DNA from 2 places in the Rhizobium cerradonense genome. Region 1 is predicted to be linked to the other one. Evidence: riboswitches for the same ligand, from Rfam matches in the RefSeq annotation. Region 1 holds a riboswitch; the other holds the start of a gene.
The links. A riboswitch is a leader RNA that binds a small molecule or an ion and turns the genes downstream of it on or off. The one in region 1 is predicted to bind S-adenosylmethionine.
Positions count from the first base shown of each region.

Region 2: another riboswitch for S-adenosylmethionine. It lies ahead of PH547_RS17275 (O-succinylhomoserine sulfhydrylase); the one in region 1 lies ahead of metA (homoserine O-acetyltransferase MetA).

Region 1 is NZ_JAQJCK010000004.1:178,532-189,997, forward strand. Features, by position in the region: gene PH547_RS11480 (efflux RND transporter permease subunit) at 1-2,763, shown strand, start outside; gene PH547_RS11485 (SIS domain-containing protein) at 2,770-3,498, opposite strand; gene nagA (N-acetylglucosamine-6-phosphate deacetylase) at 3,523-4,680, opposite strand; gene PH547_RS11495 (SIS domain-containing protein) at 4,680-5,711, opposite strand; gene PH547_RS11500 (GntR family transcriptional regulator) at 5,708-6,481, opposite strand; gene PH547_RS11505 (aldose epimerase family protein) at 6,603-7,628, opposite strand; gene PH547_RS11510 (vWA domain-containing protein) at 7,909-9,096, opposite strand; gene metA (homoserine O-acetyltransferase MetA) at 9,099-10,025, opposite strand; SAM riboswitch at 10,073-10,150, opposite strand; gene PH547_RS11520 (NUDIX hydrolase) at 10,229-10,651, opposite strand; gene PH547_RS11525 (AAA family ATPase) at 10,651-11,466, opposite strand, start outside.
Region 2 is NZ_JAQJCK010000007.1:107,557-119,022, reverse strand. Features, by position in the region: gene PH547_RS17295 (aspartate aminotransferase family protein) at 1-255, shown strand, start outside; gene argF (ornithine carbamoyltransferase) at 427-1,344, shown strand; gene PH547_RS17285 (Hsp33 family molecular chaperone) at 1,392-2,381, shown strand; gene apaG (Co2+/Mg2+ efflux protein ApaG) at 2,459-2,851, opposite strand; gene PH547_RS17275 (O-succinylhomoserine sulfhydrylase) at 3,178-4,362, opposite strand; SAM riboswitch at 4,406-4,484, opposite strand; gene PH547_RS17270 (2'-deoxycytidine 5'-triphosphate deaminase) at 4,557-5,651, shown strand; tRNA gene PH547_RS17265 (tRNA-Gly) at 5,710-5,783, shown strand; gene PH547_RS17260 (acyltransferase) at 5,988-6,575, shown strand; gene PH547_RS17255 (methyl-accepting chemotaxis protein) at 6,660-8,669, opposite strand; gene PH547_RS17250 (transporter substrate-binding domain-containing protein) at 9,181-9,978, shown strand; gene PH547_RS17245 (tellurite resistance TerB family protein) at 9,988-10,401, opposite strand; gene PH547_RS17240 (thermonuclease family protein) at 10,496-11,466, opposite strand, start outside.

The sequences.
Region 1 (11,466 bases):
GTCGTGCATCTGCTTTCTCCGAGCAATCGCTATGATCAACTCTATATCTCCAACTACGCCCGCACGCGCATCCGCGACCTTCTCGTCCGGCTCGACGGCGTCGGCGACGTGCAGCTCTTCGGCGAGCGGCAATATTCGCTGCGCATCTGGCTCGACCCCGAAAAGCTTGCCGCCTACGGCATGACGGCCGGCGATATAGTCCAGGCCTTGAGGGATCAGAACGTGCAGGTATCGGGCGGCTCGATCGGCGGGCCGCCGGTTTCGGGCACCAATGCCTTTCAATATACGGTGACGACCCAGGGGCGCTTTTCCGATGCGCGACAATTCCGCTATGTCATCGTCAAGGCGACGGATAGCGGTCGGCTCGTGCAGTTGCAGGATGTGGCGCGCATCGAACTCGGCGCGCAGGACTATGTCACCAACAGCTATCTGAACGGTGCTCCCGCCGTTGCGCTCGGCATCTTTTCGCGGCCCGGCACCAATGCGCTCGATGCCGCCGCAGATATCCAGAAGACGATGAAGGATCTGGCACAGGATTTCCCCCAGGGCCTCGAATATCGCATCGTCTACAATCCGACGGAGTTCATCTCGGAATCGATCAACGAGGTCTACAAGACGATCTTCGAGGCAGCGATCCTCGTCGCCATCGTCGTGCTGGTCTTCCTGCAATCCTGGCGAACGGCGATTATTCCGATCGTCGCCATCCCGGTATCGTTGATCGGCACCTTCGCCTTTTTGCTGGCCTTCGGCTTCTCGCTCAATATGCTGACGCTGTTCGGCCTAGTGCTCGCCATCGGCATCGTCGTTGACGATGCGATTGTCGTCGTCGAAAACGTCGAACGCAATCTTGCGCTCGGGATGACGCCGAAAGAGGCGTCGCACGTGACCATGAACGAGGTCGGTACCGCCGTGCTGGCGATTTCGCTGGTCCTCATCGCCGTCTTCCTGCCGACGGCTTTCATTCCCGGCATATCGGGGCAGTTCTACCGGCAGTTCGCGGTGACGATTTCCGTTGCAACAGCGATTTCCTGCCTGAATTCGCTGACGCTGTCGCCGGCGATCGCGTCGATCGTGCTGCGCCCGCATGACCATAAGAAATCGAATAACATCTTCTCGCGCTTCGGCCGCGCTCTTGGCAACGGTTTCAACCGCGGCTTCGACCGGATGAGCAGCGGCTATTCCTGGGTCATCAGCCATCTCGTCACGACCTGGGTCGCGCTCGGCTGCGCTCTTGTCGTTTTCGTCGGGCTGCTGGGTGCGACGTGGTACATGGGCAAGATCGTGCCGCAAGGCTTCATCCCGACCATGGACCAGGGCTATGCCATCGTTGTCGTACAGCTTCCGGATGGAGCGTCGCTCGCGCGCACCAACGCCGTCATTCAGAAGGCGACCGAGATCATCAGGAAAACGCCGGGCGTCGAAAACGCTGTTGCCTTCGCCGGTTTCAACGGCGCGACCTTCACGAATGCCTCGAATTCCGGTGTCATCTTCACGCCCTTCAAACCGTTTGAGGAGAGATTGAAGAACGGGGAGAGCGCCAGCAAAATCATTGGTCAGCTCTACGGCAGCCTGCAGGGCATCCAGGAAGCCTTCATCATCGCGATTCCGCCGCCTTCCATCCGCGGCGTCGGCAATTCCGGCGGCTTCAAGATGCAGCTTATGGACCGGGAAAATGCCGATATGCGCCGGATTCTCCCGCTGGCCTATCAGCTCATGGGCGTGGCCGCGCAGAACAAGGGGGTCAGCGGCGTCTTCACCACCTTCTCGGCCAATAGCCCGCAATATTTCCTCGCGGTCGATCGTGACAAGGCGCGGGCGCTGAACGTGCCGATCCCGAATATCTTCGAGACCTTGTCGATCAATCTCGGCACGTCCTATGTCAACGACTTCAACGCCTTCGGCCGCGTCTATCAGGTACGGGCGCAGGCGGACCAGCAATATCGCATGGACCGGGAGGATATTCTCGCTCTGAAAGTTCGCTCGGCAACCGGTGCGCTCGTGCCGCTCGGGACGCTGGTCGACATTCGGGATACGACCGGGCCGACGCTTGTCCAACGCTACAACATGTATGTCTCGGTCCCCCTCCAGGGCAATCCGGGGCCGGGAGTTTCGACCGGCACCGCGCTCGATACGATGGAAGGATTGGCGAAGAACCTCCTGCCGGCGGGTACGACCTTCGAATGGACGGAGCTCGCTTATCAGGAAAGGAACACCGGCAATACGGCCGTCTATATCTTCGCGCTGTCGGTCATCTTCGTCTTCCTGGCGCTCTCGGCGCAGTATGAAAGCTGGATCTTGCCGCTGGCCATCATCCTGATCGTGCCGCTGGCGGTGCTGGCTGCCCTCATCGGCGTGCATCTCAGGGGCATGGACAACAATATCCTGACGCAGATCGGCCTCATCGTGCTGATCGGCCTTGCGGCGAAGAACGCGATCCTGATCGTGGAATTCGCCCGCCAGGCGCAGGAGGAGGGCAAGAGTGCCGTCGAAGCGGCAATCGAGGCCAGCCATCTGCGCCTGCGGCCGATCCTGATGACTGCCTTCGCCTTCATCTTCGGCGTCGTGCCGCTGATGATCGCCACCGGCCCCGGCGCGGAAATGCGCCAGTCGCTGGGTACGGCGGTTTTCTCGGGCATGCTCGGCGTGACGTTGTTCGGCCTGTTCCTGACGCCCGTCTTCTACGTCGTGCTGCGCAGGCGGCGCCGGCCGGCGGCGGAGGCTGCGGCGGAAGCGCCTTCAGCCCACGACGCCGCGGCGCAGTGATACGGATCAGAGATGTGGATTGCGCGGCCGGTATTTTTTCACCAGCCGCTGATTGATTTCCTTGGCGCGCGGCATGTTGGCGCTGAGATAGACCGGCGGGTCGCCGTCCTTGCAAAGCTCGGCGGCGACTTCGGCAAAAACGGCATTCAACACCGTGGCGCCGATCGCAGTCGATGCCGGCCCGACTTTCAAATCGCTGCCTGGCAGATCGATGACGGCGTCGCCAGGCGGCAGGCCGTTGTCGAAGACGATATCGGCGATATCGGCTAACCGCCGGCGGCCATTGGCGATAGCGGTGGAGTAGGCGAGGGAAGTAATGGCGATGACGGTCGCGCCGATCTCGCGGCCGTAATCGGCAGCCTCGATCGGGGCGGCATTGACGCCGGAATTGGAGGCGATGATCAGTACATCGCCGGACTGCATGCCGTAGCGCTCGAAAATCGGCCGTATCAGGCCCTCGGTGCGCTCATAGACCGAACTGATGACGGCGCCTTCGTGCAGCATGGCGGAGCCGACCAGCACGGGGATGGTGAAGGCCAGGCCGCCGGCGCGGTAGTGCACCTCCTCCGCCAGCATATGCGAATGGCCGGTGCCGAAGACATAGACGCGTCGATCGGCGCGCGCCGCCGCGCTGATGACGGCGGCAGCCTTGGCCATCGGCTCGGCGAGCGTCTCGCGCAAGGTTTCCAGCCGGCCGATGAGGGCGGAGAAATAGCTGTCCGTGACTGCGGTCATTCCGTGCCTCTCTCGTTTGCGGTTTCAGGCCGATCGCTGGCCGGAGATCCATGTCTTGGTGACTTCGATGCCGTCATTGATGTGGACGAGATCGGCACGCGCGCCGGGCGTCAGATATCCACGGTCGGTAAGCCGCAGGAAGCGCGCGGGATAGGACGTCGCCATGCGCAAGGCTTCTGCCAGCGGCAATTCAAGGATATTGACGCCGTAACGGATCGTCGAGGCCATATCGACATCGGAGCCGGCAAGCGTGCCGTCATCCAGCGTCAGCTTCGAGCAATAGCCGCCCTTGGTGCGATAGACGGTGCGGCCGTTCAGGGTGAAGCTCGGAAGGTCGGTGCCAACCAGCGACATGGCATCGGTGACGAAGAACAGCCGGCCCTCGCCGCGCTTGGCGCGAAGCGCGATGCGCAGGGCTCGTGGATCGACATGGTGACCATCGGCGATGATGCCGCACCAGGGCGCGGGATGGTCGATCGCTGCGCCCACGAGGCCCGGCGCGCGATGACCCATCTGGCTCATGGCGTTGAAAAGATGGGTGACGCCACGGGCGCCGGCGTCGAAGCGGGCATCGGCCGCTTCCGCGGTGCAGTCGCTATGGCCGATGCTGACGATGACGCCGCCTTCGTTCAGCGCCTGTACCTGGCGTGCGGTGACCTGCTCGGCCGCCATGGTGACCAGCAGGATGCCGATCGCCTCGCGGGCGCGGATGAGGGTCTTGACGTCGCTGTCTTCGACCGGGCGCATCAGTTCGGCAAGATGTGCACCCTTGCGGGCCGGCGCCAGATGCGGGCCTTCGAGATGCAGGCCGACGACGCCTCGGTTGGCCTTGACGGCTTCGGTCGCCGCCTCGATCGCCGCCGTCGTCGTCGCAGCGATATCGGTGATCAGCGTCGGCAGCAGCGCCGTCGTACCATAGGGGCGATGCCCCTCGGCGATCGTATACATGGCTTCCGGCGAAGGGCCGTCGTTCAGCATGCGGCCGCCACCGCCGTTCACCTGTGCGTCGATGAAGCCGGGGGACAGGACGCCGCCGTCAAGGCGGATCACTTCGGCATTATCCGGCACATTGTTGGCGGCGGTGATCGCCTGCACCCGGCCATTGCCGGTCACCAAGGCGCTGTCCTCGTGAAACCGTTCGCCGTCGAAGACGCGGGCGCCGGTAAAGACCTTGTAATCCATCACATGGTCTCCGTTACCTTGAGAAGATTAGCCGGCTTATCCGGATCGAATCCCTTGCGACGCGTCACGGATTCGATGAGGCGATAATAGCAGAGCAGCGACACCAGCGGGTCGAGCAAACCGTTGCCGGTGGTCGGCATGCGAAGGTTGATGCCGGGTAGCGGAGCGGTAGAGAAGGAGACGGCGGTGGCGCCGAGCTTCTGCAGGCGCTCCAGCGCCTGGGCATTGTTGGCAAAGGCGGCATCGTCGGGCGAAAAGGCAACAATCGGGAAGCCCGGCTGCACTAGCCGCATCGGTCCGTGCATCAGCTCGGCAAGCGAAAAGGCTTCGGCATGCAGGCCAGAGGTTTCCTTGGCCTTCAGGGCTGCCTCCAGCGCAATGGCGAATGCTGGACCGCGACCGCCGGTATAAAGCGATGTCGCGTTGAACAGCACGTCCTCGGCGGCCTTGCCGTCGATCCCCGATGTCGCTGCAAGCGCTTCCGGCAATTTGGCGAGGCCGGCGGCAAGCGCCTGGTTTCCCGAGATCGCGGCGGTGACGCCGGCGAGCGCTGCGACGGAGGCAATGAAGGATTTCGTGGCGGCGACGCTCTTTTCCGGGCCGGCGTTGAGACCGAGCACGATATCGGCCTCCTTGGCGAGCGGGCTGTCGGTGACGTTGACGACGGCGATCGTGGTGGCACCACCTTGCTTGGCGGCGGCCTGCAGCGCGATGATGTCGGGGCTGCCGCCGGATTGCGATACGGTGAAGTGGATGCCGCCCTTTAGATGCAGGGGGGCGCCATAGACCGAGGCGATCGACGGACCGACCGACGCGACGGGTACGCCATGGGAGATCTCGAAGAGATATTTGAAGAAGGTGGCGGCATGGTCGGAAGACCCACGTGCGGCCGTGGTGATAACAGAGGGACGCGTAGAGGTGAAGAGCTTTGCGATTTCAGCAAAGACGGGCTTTTCTTTCTCAAGCAGCGCCGCGACAACATCCGGCGACTGGCCGGCTTCCGTCAGCATCAGGGATTGGGTCTCGCTCATAGGTCATCTCCAATTCTCAATTCGGCAACGAAATCATAGGCATCGCCGCGATAATGCGAGCGGGTGTATTCAACGACGCGCTGGTCTTCCAGGCGTGAAATACGTTCGATCAAAAGCGCGGGCGCGCCGGCTTTGACGTTGAGGATCGACGCGGAGGTCGGATCGAGCGTCACGGCTGTCAGCCGTTGCAGGGCCCGGACCGGCTTGAAGCCGTTTCCAGCCAGCGCATCATAGAGCGAACCCTCGGAAACCGCATCCTCGCCGACGAATTTGATCGGTACGACGGCGCGCTCGATGGCGAGCGGCTGGCCATCGGCCAGGCGCAAGCGATCGAGCCGCAGCACGGGCTCGTCCTGCCCGAGACCGAGCAGAAAGCATTCTTCGGGTGCCGGCGTGCTGACGCTGCGCGACAGGATCCTTGCCGCCGGCTCGCGACCGCGCGAGCGCATATCGGCGGAGAAGGAGGAGAGGCGCCAGAGCGATTGTTCGATACGCTCGACGCGCTGCGACACGAAAGTACCGCTGCCATGGCGTGACTCGATCGCGCCGGAGGCCAGCAGATCGCGATAGGCGGTGCGGACCGTGACGCGGCCGACCTGCAATGCCTCGGCCAGGTCGCGCTCGCCCGGCAGCGCTGCTCCCGATTTCAGCAGGCCTTCCTGGATGAGCCCGGTCAGCGCCTGCGCCAGGCGCTTGTACAACGGGCCGCTCATGGCCGCGTCGCGCAGGCCACGACTGTTCAATTCAGCGACTAAACTGGTTCTATCCATGGGTCCTTCATAGAACCTATTTAGAACCAATCTGCAAGGTGAATCTGATCTGCGGGGCTAAAATTCAATCGGCTGGGCGCAGTGCGCCCGGCCGACAATTCCGTGATTGGGTACCTTCAGCTCAGTTCTTGGTGAAGATGTAATCCGTTTCCTGCCGCAGTACTTCGCCGGGACGAAGAACGGCGTTCGGGAAGCCCTCGTGGTTGATGGCATCCGGCCAGACCTGGGTTTCCAGGCAGAACCCTGCGAAGGGGCCGATCTTGCGGCCATCGTGGCCGGGAACGGGAACATCCAGCTTGAAGCCCGCATAGAACTGCACCCCGGGCTCGGTCGTGCGCACTTCCAGCGAGACGCCGGAATTGACGCTGCGTGCCAGCACCACCGAGCGCTTGGCGGTGCGTTCGGACGACAGGCAGAAATTATGGTCGTAGAGCGCCTGTTCGGTCCCATCGAAGCGCATCATCGGCGCCATTTCGCGGAAATCGAAGACAGTGTCGGCGACGGGACGCACTTCGCCCGTGGGCACCTGCTTTTCATCCGTCGGGGTATAGTGGTCGGCGGCGATCATGATGTCGTGGCCGAGCGCGTCGTCGTGGCCATCGAGGTTGAAATAGGCGTGCTGGCAGACATTGGCGAGCGTCGGCTGATCGGTCGTCGATTCATAGGTAACCGAGAATTCGCCGTTGCCATGCACCCAATAGGTCGCCTGGATCGTGCAATTGCCAGGATAGCCGGCGCGGCCATCCGGATCGACGATCTTCAGCACGACGCGGTCGATGGCGTGTTCGACGATCGTCCAGTTGCGCTTGGCGGTATTATCCTTGCCGCCATGCAGATGGGTGACGCCTTTTTCGTTGAGGTCGAGCTGATATTCCTTGCCGTCCAGCGTGAAACGGCCGGCGCCGATGCGGTTGGCGCAGCGGCCGGGCGTGGCGCCGAAATAGGAGGAATGGGCCGGATAATCGGCGAAGTCATCGAAGCCGAGCAGCAGGGACGGGCTATGGCCGTCCAGCCGCAGGTCCTGAATGACGGCACCCCAGGTCATGATGTGAGCCGTCAGGCCGCCGCCGACTATCTTGACGCGATAGACCGTTTCTCCATCGGCCGTCGTCCCGAAAACTTCCCGCTCCAAATTGTCTTTCGTCATATCAGCTCATCCATTCCCATTGAAAATTCGAGGCTTGACCCTGCCCCCATTTGCGCCGGTCCGCAATCGGTCGATTGCGAAATTTAGAGGCGGCGGGTGGCCGATCAAGTGCCGCTCGGGTTTCTCCCGACGGCTTCGGAACCGGCAGACTGCGCCGGAAATGTGCAATGCGTACGACAGGCCGGCGAGGTGTTTTGTTCGGGTTTGCCGCGGTCTTGTGCCTAGCCATCGCCATCAAGCATGCATGATGAAGACAAGCAGGCAATCAATGTAGATTGTCTCAGCGGGACAGTTCCTTCGTCGCCCTCTCCAAACCACCAAGCGTCAGCGGGTACATCCGCTCGGCAAGCAGACGGCGGATGATTGAGATCGAGGTGGTGTGGGTCCAATAGTTTTCGGGCACGGGATTGAGCCAGACGCATTTGCGGAAATGGCCGGTGATACGGCTGAGCCAGGCTTCGCCGGCCTCCCTGTTCCAATGTTCCACGGAGCCGCCGGGATGGGTGACCTCATAGGGGCTCATCGAGGCATCGCCGACGAAGACGACGCGATAGTCGGGACCGAAGGTGCGGATCAGGTCGGCCGTTGCGGTAATATCGGCGCGCCGGCGGCGATTGTCCTTCCATACGCCTTCGTAGAGGCAGTTGTGAAAATAGAAATATTCCATGTGCCGGAATTCGGCGCGGGCGGCGGAGAATAGTTCCTCGACCACACGGATATGATCATCCATCGAACCGCCGACATCGAAGAACATCAACAGTTTGACGGCATTGCGCCGCTCCGGCCGGGTCTGGACGTCGAGATAGCCGTGCTCTGCGGTGGAGCGGATCGTTCCGGAAAGATCGAGCTCTTCGGCAGCTCCTTCGCGCACCCAGCGGCGGAGCCGTTTCAGCGCCACTTTGATGTTGCGGGTGCCGAGTTCGACGCTGTCGTCGAGATTTTGAAATTCGCGGCGGTCCCAGACTTTCGCCGCCTTGCGGTGACGGGACGCGTCCTGGCCGATGCGCACGCCTTCGGGGTTATAGCCATACGCGCCGAACGGCGACGTGCCCGCCGTACCGATCCATTTCGAGCCGCCCTGGTGCCGGCCCTTCTGTTCGGCAAGACGCTGACGCAGCGTCTCCATCAGCTTTTCGAAGCCGCCGAGCGCCTCGACCAGCTTCTTTTCCTCGTCCGTCAGATGTTTTTCAGCGAGTTTGCGCAGCCATTCCTCGGGGATCGCGACCTGCTCGGCCGGCGGCGCATCGCTGCCGACCGCCTCGACACCGCGGAAGTAATCGGCAAAGACCTGATCGAAACGGTCGATGAAGCGCTCGTCCTTGATCAGCGCCGCACGGGCCAGATAGTAGAAGGCCTCGACGTCGTAATCGGCGATCCCTTCTTCCATCCCCTCCAGAAGCGACAGGAATTCCCGGAGCGTCACCGGAACCTTCGCTTCCTTCAGTTTCAGGAAGAAGGGAATGAACAAGCTCAGAACCTCTCTTGGCCGATCTCCTCGAGATCATAGGGCGTGGTCTGGTAGATCTCGTTGATCCAGTTGCCGAAGAACAGATGCGCATGGCTGCGCCAGCGGTTCTGCGGCGCGATTTCCGGGTCGTTATGCGGGAAATAATTGTGCGGCATCTTGATCGGCACGCCCGCGTTCACATCCCGAAAATATTCGTCCGCCAGCGAGGTGGAATCATACTCCACGTGATTGAACATGTAGAGCCGGTTGCAGGCCTGCTCGTGGACCAGACAGACGCCCATCTCGCTGGAGTCCATCAGGATCTGTAGCCCCGGCACCTTTTCGATGTCGGCACGGCGCACTTCCGTCCAGCGCGAGACCGGAATGGCGAAATCATCGGAGAAGCCGTTGAGATAGACCGAGGACGGCTTCAGGTTTTGGTGGCGATAGACCCCGAAGGCTTTTTCCTTCAGCGTATATTTCGGCACCCTATGGAAATGATAGGCAGCCGCCATCGCGCCCCAGCAGACGTTCATTGTGGAATGGACATTGGTCGCCGTCCAGTCGAAGATCTGCTGCATCTCGTCCCAGTAGGTGACCTCCTCATAATCCAGCAGCTCGATCGGCGCGCCGGTAATGATGAAGCCGTCGTATTTGCGGTGCTTCACCTCCTCCCAAGTCTGGTAGAAGGCGAGCAGATGCTCTTCCGATGTGTTCTTGGCCTTGTGGCCGCCGACGCGGATCAGCGAGAATTCCACCTGCAAGGGCGAGGCGCCGACAAGGCGCGCCATTTGCACTTCGGTCTTGATCTTGTTCGGCATGAGGTTGAGAAGCCCGATCTGAAGGGGGCGGATATCCTGCCGGATCGCCACCGTTTCGGTCATCACCCGCACACCCTCGCTCTGGAGGGCTTCGAACGCGGGCAGCGTATCGGGAATCTTGATGGGCATCGTTATCACTCGACAAAAACAAAAAACCGGCCGCGATAAGAATCGCTACCGGTCCGCACGCGGCCCTTTAGCGACTTTTTTAACGTGGCTGCAAGCCGGCCGGCCAAATCACCACGGGAGAAATTCAATAGACCTGCTGCCCCTGCGGGTCAATGGGCAAGCTTTTCCGGGAAAAGCGGGCGGTTGCGTATGTCGGTTGTCGCCTACAGATGACCAAGGAGCGCCTGCATGCCATAGCCGAGGCGTAGCCTGGCGTCCTCGATCGGCAGCCAGAAGAAACGGAAGCCAATCGGATCGCCGCCGCCGAACGGCGTCATTTCATAGTGAAGCCAGGTGGCGGGCGCCGTCTCGGAGATGCGGCAGCGGAAATAGTGCCGTTGGTGATGGTGCTGGCGCCCATCCTTTTCGAACCGATAGTCATGAATGCCGAGCGGATGGAGTTCGTCCGGCGCAAAACCGGTTTCCTCCTCGAATTCGCGCGCCGCCGCCGTTGCGATGCCTTCGCCGGGTTCGACAGTGCCGCCGGGAACCTGGAGTTCGACGGTGGGAAAATCCGGCTCGTCGAATACCAGCAAATGCCGACCGCTCAGCGCGTAGATCAAGACCTTCACGGCATCCGGCTGCATCATTTCCCCTGCCCGCGCGCCATGAAAGCAAGGCGTTCGAAGAGATGGACGTCCTGCTCGTTCTTCAGCAAAGCCCCATGCAGCTTCGGCAAGACGCTCTTTGCGTCGCCGCGCAGCGTGGCGGGATCGACGTCGTCGGCGACGAGGAGGCGGATCCAGTCGAGCGCTTCGGAGGTGGAGGGTTTCTTCTTCAGCCCCGGCACATCGCGGATCTCGAAAAATTGGGTGAGGGCCGCCCGCACCAGTGTCTGCTTGATGCCGGGATAGTGCACTTCGACGATGCGCGTCAGCGTTTCGGCGTCGGGGAAGCGGATATAATGGAAGAAGCAGCGGCGCAGGAAAGCATCCGGCAGCTCCTTTTCATTGTTCGAGGTGATGATGACGATCGGCCGGACGGCGGCGCGGATCGTTTCGCCGGTCTCATAGACATGGAACTCCATGCGGTCGAGTTCCTGCAGCAGATCGTTCGGGAATTCGATGTCGGCCTTGTCGATCTCATCGATCAGCAGCACGCATTTCTGCGAGGCCGTAAATGCCTGCCAGAGCTTGCCTTGGCGGATGTAGTTCCTGACGTCATTGACGCGCACGTCGCCCAACTGGCTGTCGCGCAGGCGCGAGACGGCATCATACTCGTAGAGACCCTGCTGCGCCTTCGTGGTCGATTTGATATTCCACTCGATGAGGTCGAGACCGAGGGCTGCGGCGACCTGACGAGCCAGTTCCGTCTTGCCCGTCCCAGGCTCGCCCTTCACCAAAAGCGGTCGTTCCAGCCGAATGGCGGCGTTGACGGCGACCATCAGATCCTTGTCGGCGAT
Region 2 (11,466 bases), on a different contig from region 1:
AAGGATCGTTTTCCGGATATTATCGAAGATGTCCGCGGCGAAGGGTTGTTGCTTGGCATCAAGGCGGCCATTCCCCAGGCGGACCTGTTGCAGGCGATCCGCGCCGAACATCTGCTGGGTGTGCCGGCCGGCGACAACGTCATCCGTCTGCTGCCGCCGCTGGTGGTCACGGCCGAGGAGGCGCGCGAAGGCATTGCCCGCATCGAACGTGCCGCCGAAAGCCTGCGTGCCGCCCGCGTCAAGAAGTCGGCTTGAGTTCAGCGCCCGCCGGTAGGGGCGTATTACTGCGCCGCGCGTCCGAAGGACGCGCAAAGGACGCAGTAACACTTAGAGTGGCGCATAAGCCTTTCCTTAAATCGGCTCCGATTTAAGGGGTTATGCGCGCCCCACGGCGGGCGTTATCATTTTTGGAGTACAGGTAGGGACATGGCTTCACCGAAACACTTTCTCGATCTCTCGGCCGTCGCGGCTGCCGATCTGCGCAGCATCATCGACGATGCCATCGTGCGAAAGCAGGCGCTGAAGGCGGGTGCGGCCGATAAGCCGCTCGCCGGCAAGATGCTGGCGATGATCTTCGAGAAGCCATCCACCCGCACCCGCGTCTCCTTCGATGTCGGCATGCGCCAGCTCGGCGGCGAGACGCTGTTCCTGTCCGGCACGGAAATGCAGCTTGGCCGCGCCGAGACGATCGGCGATACGGCAAAGGTGCTGTCGCGCTATGTCGACGCCATCATGATCCGTACGACCGAACATTCGCGCCTGTTGGAACTCGCCCAGCACGCGACCGTGCCGGTCATCAACGCTCTCACCGACGACACGCATCCCTGCCAGATCATGGCCGACATCATGACCTTCGAGGAGCATCGCGGTCCGATCAAGGGCAAGACCATCGCCTGGACCGGCGACGGCAACAACGTGCTGCATTCGCTGGTCGAAGGGGCCGCCCGTTTCGGCTATCGCATGAACATGGCCGTACCCCTTGGTTCCGAGCCGAAGGATCACTATCTGAACTGGGCCCGCAACGAGGGCGCCGAAATCATGCTCTCGCATGATGCCGACCGTGCGGTCGCCGGCGCCGATTGTGTGGTAACCGATACCTGGGTTTCCATGAATCAGGAGCACCGGGCCCGCGGTCACAACGTCTTCCAGCCCTATCAGGTCAATGCGGCTTTGATGGCACAGGCCGGCAAGGACGCGTTGTTCATGCATTGCCTGCCCGCCCATCGCGGGGAGGAAGTGACGGACGAGGTGATCGACGGTCCGCAATCCGTTGTTTTCGATGAGGCGGAAAACCGCCTTCATGCGCAAAAGTCGATTCTTGCTTGGTGCCTGGGCGCGATCTGAGGATATAGAACCGCGTTTGATGTCGCGGGCGCAGTAGGAGTAGAGCAATGGCGGAAAGTGCAGCCTCGCTGGGTCAATTCGATTTTGCCGGCGACGATCATGTCGTTCCCTTCCAGGTAGAGGGTCTTGATGTCCGCGGCCGCGCCGTGCAGCTTGGGCCGCTGTTGGACGCAATTCTCGCCCGGCACAGCTATCCGGCCCCGGTTGCCCGGCTGCTGGCCGAGGCGGTGGTGCTGACCGTGCTGCTCGGCACGTCACTGAAGTTCGAGGGCAAGTTCACCGTGCAGACGAAGAGCGACGGGCCGGTCGACCTTCTGGTCGCCGATTTCTCGACGCCGGAGAACGTCCGCGCCTATGCCCGTTTCGATGACGAGGCGCTGGCCAAGGCCGTGGCTGCCGGCAAGACCGAACCGGAACAATTGCTCGGCAAGGGCGTCCTCGCCTTCACCATCGATCAGGGTCGCTTCAGTCAGCCCTATCAGGGGATCGTAGCGCTTGACGGCGCGTCGCTCGAGGAGATCGCCGGCACCTATTTCCGCCAGTCGGAACAGATCCCGACGCGTGTCCGCCTCGGGGCCGCCGAATTGTTCGATCGCGATGAGGCCGGCAAGCCGCGCCATCGCTGGCGGGCAGGCGGCCTTGTAGCGCAGTTCCTGCCGGAAGCTCCGGAGCGCATGCGCCAGCCGGACTTCCACGGCGGCGACGGCGACACCAGCCTGCGCGCACACGTCGAGGATGACGCCTGGGCGGAAGCCCGCTCACTGGTCGAGACGATCGACGCCGACGAATTGACCGATCCGCAGGTCGGTACCGAGCGTTTGCTATTCCGCCTCTTCCATGAGCGCGGCGTGCGCGTTTATGAGCCCAAGGCGGTTTTTGACCGCTGCACCTGTTCGCGCGATAAGCTGAAGGGTGTGTTGCGGGGGTTCTCCGCCGAGGAGGTCGAAGCGAGCCAGGAGAACGGCGAAATCGCCGTCACCTGCGAGTTCTGCTCGACGACCTATCGCTTCGAGGTGTCCGAGGTGACGGCCGCCTGAGCAATCTCAGGAAAGTGCGAAGAGCAAAGATGGAGCGGTGAGGCGATGCCGTGAAAGGCCGACCGCTCCAGCGAGCTTCAGTTCAGCGTCCGCAGCAGGTTGGGCGTATCCAGCGAGAAGGCGGGGATCTTGACGTGAAACAGCTTCCCGTCATCCGTCTCCATCTGATAGTGGCCGAACATCATGCCCGATGGCGTGTCGAGCGGGCAGCCTGAGGAATATTCATAGGTATCGCCGGGCCGCAGCCTGGGCTGCTCGCCCACGACGCCCGGCCCGGTCACCTCATCCACCATGCCGTTCTGATCGGTGATGTGCCAATAGCGCGTCACCAGCCGCACGGTGACGGTCGAGTGGTTGGAAATGATGATGCGGTAACCCCAGACGTAACGATCGTCTTCCGGATCGGATTGCTCCTCCAGATAAAAGGGTTCGACAACAACTTCGATGTCGTGTGTTAGTGCGCGATACATGCCTGACACCTTGGTCACTACTCCGAAACGTCGCGCGCTCAAACGAACGCACAAAGGACGCTCCAGCATTTAAGTCTAGGGCACCTTATCCGCTTTCTATGATCCCACGGAAAGCGGGATACTTAGGGGTATCCTATAAAGCGACCTGTTCCGTCAAGGAATGGATTGGTGAAAACGCCTTTGACGGATTAAACCATTCGGATTTTCAGATGTTAGGAATAACTCTAAAGGTTAATTGTCGGCGGTCGAAAGTATAGGCGCACGGTTCGTTTTCGAGATGTGTAAGCCCGCCCGAACAATATTCGGGCGGGTTTGGGTAGATATAGTCAGGCGGAAACTTGTGCCAGAGCGCGGGCGAAATCCTCGACCAGATCTTCGCTGTCCTCGATCCCCGCGGAAAAGCGCACCGTTCCCGGCGAAATGCCGAGTTCGGCACGGGCCTCGTCGGTGAGGTTCTTGTGCGTCGTGGTAGCGGGATGGGTGATCAGGCTCTTGGAGTCGCCGAGATTGTTGGAAATTTTGACGATCTCCAGTGCGTTCTGCAGCTTGAAGGCCGCTTCCTTGCCGCCCTTCAGCTCGAAGGCCACCAGCGTCGAGCCGCCGGTCATCTGCTTGGCGATGATGTCTGCCTGCGGATGGTCCTTGCGGCCGGGATAGATCACCTTGCCGACCTTGCTCTGTTCTGCGAGGAAGTCGGCGACCTTGGCGGCATTCTGCGTCTGCTGCTTGACGCGCAGCGGGAGCGTTTCGATGCCCTTCAGCAGCGTCCAGGCAGTGAACGGCGACATGGCCGGACCGGTGTGGCGGAAATAATCGTGCAGGTTTTCGTCGATCCACTGCTTGTCGGAGAGGATGACGCCGCCGAGCGAGCGGCCCTGGCCGTCGATGTGTTTGGTCGCGGAATAGACGACGATGTGCGCACCGAGCTCCAGAGGCTTCTGGAACAGCGGCGTTGCGAAGACGTTGTCGACCACGACCTTGGCGTCGATCTGGTTGGCGAGCTTGGCGACGGCGGCGATATCCACGACTTCCAGCGTCGGGTTGGTCGGGCTTTCCAGGAAGAACACCTTGGTATTCGGTCGGATGGCCTTTTCCCAGTTCTCGATGAAGCGGCCATCGACCAGCGTGCATTCGATGCCATATTTCGGCGCCAGCGTCTCGACCACCCAGCGGCAGGAGCCGAAGAGGGCACGGGCTGCGACGATATGATCGCCGGCCTTCAACTGGCAGAGAATGGCGGCAGAAACGGCGGCCATGCCGGAAGCGGTGGCGCGGGCATCTTCAGCGCCTTCGAGAGCGCACATGCGCTTCTCGAACATGTCGTTGGTGGGGCTGCCGTAGCGGGCGTAGATGAAGCCATCCGTCTCGCCCTTGAAGCGGGCTTCTGCGGCTTCCGAGGTGTCGTAGACGAAGCCCTGGGTCAGATAGATTGCTTCGGAGGTCTCGCCGAATTGCGAACGGAGAGTTCCGCCGTGAACGAGCTGGGTTGCGGGGCGCCAAGTCTTGCTCATGCCATCACCACTTTCAAAACAAAAAAACCGGTCGCGAAAGCAGACCGGTTTAACCCCGGTCCTTTTAGCCACTTGTTTAACGTGGCTGCAAGCCGACCGGCCAAATCACCACGGGATAAGTTGCAATACTGCCGTTGACCGCTTGCGTCAATTCCCTGAGTTTGGTTTTGTCTGCGGCAAATTATGGAAGAGGCATGATGGCTCGCACTACTGGAATTTTGGCCGATCGCGCAATTGCGGCGCTCTTCGAAGCGGGGCGGCTGACGAGCGAAAAGGAACTGGATGTCGATCAGATCCAGCCGGCGAGCCTTGACCTGAGGCTCAGTGCCCATGCTTTCCGTGTCCGCGCCAGCTTCATGCCCGGCCCGTCGCATCTTGTCGCCGACAAGCTCGACCGGCTGAAGCTGCATGTCGTCGATCTCTCGGAAGGCGCGGTATTGGAAACCGGCTGTGTCTACATCGTGCCGCTGATGGAGCGGCTCGACCTGCCGGCCGACATGTCCGCCTCCGCCAATCCGAAAAGCTCGACCGGCCGTCTCGACATCTTCACCCGCGTCATCACCGACCGCGCCCAGGAGTTCGACAAGATCCCGGCCGGCTATTCCGGCCCTCTTTATCTCGAAATCAGCCCGCGCACCTTCCCGATCGTCGTTCGTCGCGGCTCGCGCCTGTCGCAGATCCGCTTCCGCGTCGGCCAGGCCATGCTCTCCGAGCCGGAATTGCTGGCGCTGCACGAGAGCGAGACGCTGGTCGCCAGCAAGAAGCCGAACGTCACCGGCGGTGGCATAGCGCTCTCGATCGATCTGGCTGGCGACAAGGAAGGCCTGATCGGTTATCGCGGCAAGCACCACACGGCGGTCGTCGATGTCGACAAGAAGGCGCAGCACGATATTTTCGATTTCTGGGAGCCGCTCTATAGCCGCGGCCGCACCGAACTGATCCTCGATCCGGACGAGTTCTATATCCTCGTCTCGCGTGAGGCGGTCCATGTGCCACCGCATTATGCCGCCGAAATGACGCCCTTCGATCCCTTGGTCGGCGAATTCCGCGTTCATTACGCCGGCTTTTTCGACCCCGGCTTCGGCCACGCCCCCGCCGGCGGCCGCGGCAGCCGCGCCGTGCTGGAAGTCCGCAGCCACGAAGTTCCCTTCATCCTCGAAGACAGCCAGATCGTCGGCCGCCTGGTCTACGAGCACATGCTGGAACAACCCTCCAGCCTCTACGGCTCCGGCCTCGGCTCCAACTATCAGGCGCAGGGCCTCAAGCTGTCGAAGCACTTCCGGCTGTGATCGCCTATTTGGCGGCCTTGACAGAGGCCGCCAACTGTTGGACATCTCTGAATGTCAGGCGGGTGTAGCTCAATGGTAGAGCAGCAGCTTCCCAAGCTGAATACGAGGGTTCGATTCCCTTCACCCGCTCCAGTTCTTCCTTCATAAACAGCTATTTATAGACGGCCTTACCGAGCGCCTACGCACTTGCCTGTCCGGTCCGAACGCGATGGGCGCACAAGCCTGATTTTCGACGACGGCTGGCGCCGGCGTCATCGCCACAACAATACCCATCTTCATTCAGGTTAATGCCAGATATTCCTGCCAAAAATCATCCCTCGACTGGAAGGGATGCCGATGCTCAATGTTGCGCTGCTTTACAGATTGAGGGCGATCTTCGCGCGCGGTGCATTGAGGATTTCCCGCCGCACGAAAGTGCCGCGCAGCGCGACGATCATCTGGAAGGATGGCAGCGTCAGCATCGGGCCAAAGGCCTTTCTGCGCAGGGGGATCGTTATCGATGCCCAACGCGGCAGCATCGATATCGGCCGGAATGTCTCCCTCAACGACTACACAATTCTGCTGGGACGCGGCGGCATCACGATCGGCAACGACGTGCGGATCGCCGCCCATGCCATGGTGGTGTCGTTCGACCACAATTTCGATGATCCCACACAGCCCATTCGCATGCAGGGCGTCACCAAGAAGCCCGTCGTCATCGAAGACGATGTCTGGATCGGCGCCGGGGCGAAAATTCTCGGCGGTTCTTATATATCCAAAGGTTGCGTCATCGGCGCCAATTCCGTCGTCAAGGGCAGAACCATACCCTATGGCGTCTATGTCGGCGCTCCCGCGAAGCTGATCAGGCGCCGGGGCGAATCCGACAGCGTCAGACACGCGGATTTCGAACGGTTTTCTCTCTCCAAAAGAAAAGCGGACCGATAGGCTCCCTCAAACAAACAGGCGGGATGCGATGAAGCATCCCGCCTGTTTTCGTGTCGCGTTATTGCGTCAAGCAGCGTTGCGGGCTCAGAATTCCGTCCAGTCCGCGTCCTTTGTGGGAGCCGCCACCGTCTGGCTGCCGCTGCCGAAGGCGCTCATCAGTTTTTGGCCGAGCGCGCGGGCAGGGGAGGGTGCCGGGCGTGCCTTCGTCCCCTCGACGGCGCGAACCGGAGCAATCGCCGGCCGCGGCGCGGGGCGGGTGACGGCGCGCGGCGTGTGGTTCGAGGGGGCCGCGGCAGCAACATAGTTGCCTTCGGTTCCGGTCATGCGGAACTGGCCGAGCAGGGCCGTCAGCGAGGCGGCTTCTGTTGCCAGGCTATGGCTGGCGGCGGTGCTTTCCTCAACCATGGCGGCGTTCTGCTGCGTGCCGTGATCCATGGCGTTGACGGCGGTGTTGATCTCCTGCAGGCCGGCCGATTGTTCGCGCGAGGCCTCTGCGATCGCGTGCACATGCCGGTTGATCTCCTGCACTTCCGAGACGATGACGTCGAGCGCCTTGCCGGTCTCGTCGACGAGATTGACGCCGGTCTGCACATGCGTGCTGGATGCGGTGATCAGCGATTTGATCTCCTTGGCGGCATTGGCCGAGCGCTGCGCCAGTTCGCGCACTTCCTGGGCGACGACCGCAAAGCCCTTGCCGGCTTCACCGGCGCGAGCGGCTTCGACGCCGGCGTTCAGAGCGAGAAGATTGGTCTGGAAGGCAATGTCGTCGATCACGCCGATGATGTTGCCGATCTCAGACGAGGATTTCTCGATCTGCTGCATGGCGCTGACGGCGTTGCGGACGATCTCGCCGGACCGTTCGGCGCCGGAGCGGGTGTGGGCGACAAGCTGGCTTGCTTCCTCCGCCCGCTTGGCGGCGTCCTTGACGGTAGTGGTGATCTGCTCGAGGGCGGCCGCCGTTTCTTCGACGGCGGCGGCCTGTTGTTCCGTGCGCTTGGAAAGCTCGTCGGCGGAGCCGCGGATTTCATTGGCGCCGGCGTTGATGGCGCGTGCATTGGCACCCACCGCCTGCATGGCCTCGTTCAGCTTGATGAGCGAATGGTTGAAATCCTGCCGTAGCTGATCGAGATGGGCGACGAACTGCGTGTTGATGTGGGTGACGAGATCACCTTGCGCTAAGCGCTTCAGACCGTCGCCGAGCGCCTGCACTGCCTGCTGCAGATGCGCGGCTTCGGTCGCCTGCCGCGCTTCACGTTCGGCGTGCTCGCTGTCGCTGAGATTACGGTCGACTTCGGCTTGCGCTTCCAGCCGGGCGCGTTCGATGGCGTTGTCGCGGAAAACGGAAACTGCCGAGGCCATTTGACCGATTTCGTCGCGACGGTCGAGACCTTCGATCTCGCTTGCCGTATCACCGCTGGCAAGCGTCACCATGCGGCGATGCAGGCGCGTCAGTGGCGTCGCAATGCCAGTCTGAGCGACATAGACGCCGAGGATCATGGCCAGAAGCGTCAGAGTGCCGAGAATGCCGAGCGTGTAGTTGATCGTGGTATTGACGTGGGCGGACACGGCATCGCCGCCATCATTCATCCGGTCGGTCAACTCATTGTTATTGGCCTGCATCTTGGCGACGAGCGCGGTCAGCTTGTCGCTGATGGCGGCCATATTCGCATTCGCGCCCTTGACGTCGCCGCTCTTGCGCTGGTCGATCACCTTGTTCGTCAGCGCTTCCAGCTCGTCTATGCCGGCGAGGATCTGATCCATCTGTGCTTTTTGGGCAGGAACCTGACTTTCGGCCTGCTTCAATCGGTCCTTGGCCTCGCCAAAGCGGCTTTTGCTGGCGGCAACCGTCTTGAAGGCGTCGCTGTCGGGGTCGAAATTCAGCATCATGCTTGCCTGCAGCACGGAGGCCAGAACGGAAGTGCTGGAGCGCGTGCCTTGGGTCGCCGCAACCGCCTCGTTGTCGAGGAAGGCGCTGTAGACCTGATCCGCCTTGCGGAATTCGCTGACGATGAAGAGCAGGCCGGCGAAGGAGATGATCCCGAAAAACAGGATCACGGCGAGCATCTTGGTTTTGATTTTCAGGTTCCTGAACATGACGATCCGTCCGAGGGATATCGCGCCGCACCGGAGGGTAGCGCGCAATGATCCGCTTTCCCTGGAGAAACGAAGGACATCGCGCTTGCTGCCTGGTGCACGCAAGTGAAGCCGAATTTTATGAGATACCTTGGCAAGCAAGGTTCGGACGACCTGCGTCATGCAATCGGCTTCCGGAGCCGACGTCGTCGGTGCCAAATAGAATCGATAGAGCTTAATCGACCGCTAACGCAGATATCTTCAAGGCTGGATTCTGCGGTGTATCCACGCTTTTCCAAGTATCGCAATACTGCGATGCGATTGCGTCGGCGGCTTTGCCTGAAGGGATCGTCGCGACCGACGGACAGGGCGGGATATTCTCCCTTCGGCACGACTCTGTTACACCGGTTTCGAAATCGGAAACCGCGAACCGACCGGAGGCTGGATCATCATCATGCGTGTTTGCCCTTCGGCGTTGGGATCCTTGGCAAGGCTTTTGGTATGCGCGGCGCTGATCCCCGCGTCCTGCACCATGCCTCTGGCGGCCCAAGAGGCGCCGCCGTCCGGCCTGCCGATCTTATTCGATTCGCGCGAGCGGCTGCCGAAGCCGGACCTTTCGTCGCTGGTCAGGCTGCGTTTCCTGACCTCCGTCGACTTCCCGCCCTTCAATTTCGCCGATCAGAATGGAAAGCTCGCCGGCTTTCATGTCGATCTTGCCCGCGAGATCTGCGACGAGCTCGGCATATCGGACAAATGTCAGATCCAGGCGCTGCCCTTCGATGAATTGCAGAGTGCGCTTGCTGCCTCGCAAGGGGATGCGGTGATCGCCGGCGTCGCGGTGACGTCCGAGCTGCGCAAGAGCTTTGCCTTTTCGCGTCCCTTTCTGATGTTGCCTGCCCGTTTCGTGCGCAATCTCAAAGCGTCGATCGACGGCACGACGGCCGCCGCCCTTACCGGTCATCCGGTAGGTGTGGTCAAGGGCACGGCGCATGAGGCGATGCTCGCCGCCTTTTTCCCCGCCATCAAGCAAGTGCCCTTCGACGACAAGGACGCGCTCCTGGCGGCAGTGAAGGACGGCAAGGTGGACGCCGCCTTTGCCGATGGGTTGCAACTATCCTTCTGGGTATCGTCGTCATCGGCCGAAAAATGCTGCGCGCTGTTCGACGGACCCTATCTCTCGCAGCAATTCCTTGGTGAGGGCATGACCATCATGTTGCGCCAGCAGGACGCCGATCTAACGGCCGCGATCAACCATGCGCTGGCAACACTGTCACGCGATGGCCGGCTCCAGGAAATCTACCTGCGCTATTTTCCCTACGGCCTCTATTGAGGACGCTTCTCAGCCCTTGCGGTAGCGGGCAATGGCGCTGCGCTCAATGGCGGCGCAGGTGAGCTTGTCGAGACCAAGACGGTCGCGCAGCAGGCTGAGCAGGCGCAGCTCCTCCGCCTTGACCGAGAAATCGGCAGAAGCGACCTCGACGGCAAGCGCGTAGGCGGTGTCATAGAGCCGCGCCGGCAGGGTGTCGCGCACCGTCTCCAGCACGATATCGAGCCCTTCGCTGCCTGCGAGAAGCTTGGCGCAATCGCGCGAAACGGAGATCAGCCGCTCGTCATCGAAACCGTCGAAAACCGGGAGCGCGTGGATCAGCTCGCCGATCCGCCCCAATTCCTTGTCGTTCATCGTCCGATCGACGGCGGATGCTATCACCATGACGTAGATCAGGGCTTCGTGGGCGGAAAGCGGCTTGTTCATGGCAGATCAAAATCCTTCAATTTGGCAGCAGACTAGAAAGTCGCGCCTCTCATGACAAGGGCTCGTGTCGGAAGCGCGGCGTCAGATTGTGATGTCAGATTGGATTAAGTGGGTTTTCCTTGGCAGGCGCCGGCCCGAGCGTTGATTTTCCGCCGACGCGCGGATCGTCGCCGTAGATGCCGCGCTTCTGCTGCTTTGCCTGTTCGGCAAGGGCGACCAGCGGCGATCCGGCCTCCGGCTCGGCCCAGCCGAACCGTACCAGCCATTCGCTGAGATCGACGCGAACATATCGGCAGGCGCCGATCACCGTACCCTGCCAGGTTGGGCTCGGCAGGTCGCAGTCGACGGTGCGGCCACGCAGATACATGCGGAAGGCCGTACGCGCCGCCGCCCCGCAGGGCCAGCTCTTGCCGCTCGGTCCGGTGCACATCCGGTCGACATCGGTCGGAATGATGCCGGGAAGCTGCACGCTCTTGCCGCCAATGGTCAGTATGCCGGCGCGGTCCGAAAACGGCCGCACCAGTTCCACCGGCTTTACCTGCTCGCTCGGCTTTTGATCACCGTCGGGCGACGCTTGCTGAGATGGCGGTTCTGCGGGCACGGTCCGGTGGGCCGCGGCCTCTCGCTCTCTGTCCACCTGATCGGCCGGCATCTGGTTTGCCGGCGTCTGGCCTATATTGGTCTGGTCGGAGGCGGCCGCAGTTGCCTGCGCCAATTGCGTCTCGTTCGACTTTGCCGGCGTCGTCTTTCGCTGCGCCAACTCGGTGGACGTGCTGCTTTCCGGCAAAATTGCCGGCTGCACGGCTGCGGTGGAGCTGCCTTTGTCAATTTGAGCCGCGCTGTCGGCGACAAGAGCTTTCGCCGTCTCTTCCAGTGTCGACGTCGGAGTTATAGGCGGTTGATGGCTGTTGTCCGCCGCCGCGGCAACGGCGGCAGATTGTACGGCGCTCGTATCGGCAGGTTGCTGGGCTGAAGCGGTTGTTGCCGGGACGGCGGCCTTTGCCATTTCCGTCGGCGCCGGCGTGCTCACGGCAGGTGCGCTTTCCGCTTTGGCTTTGGTCGACA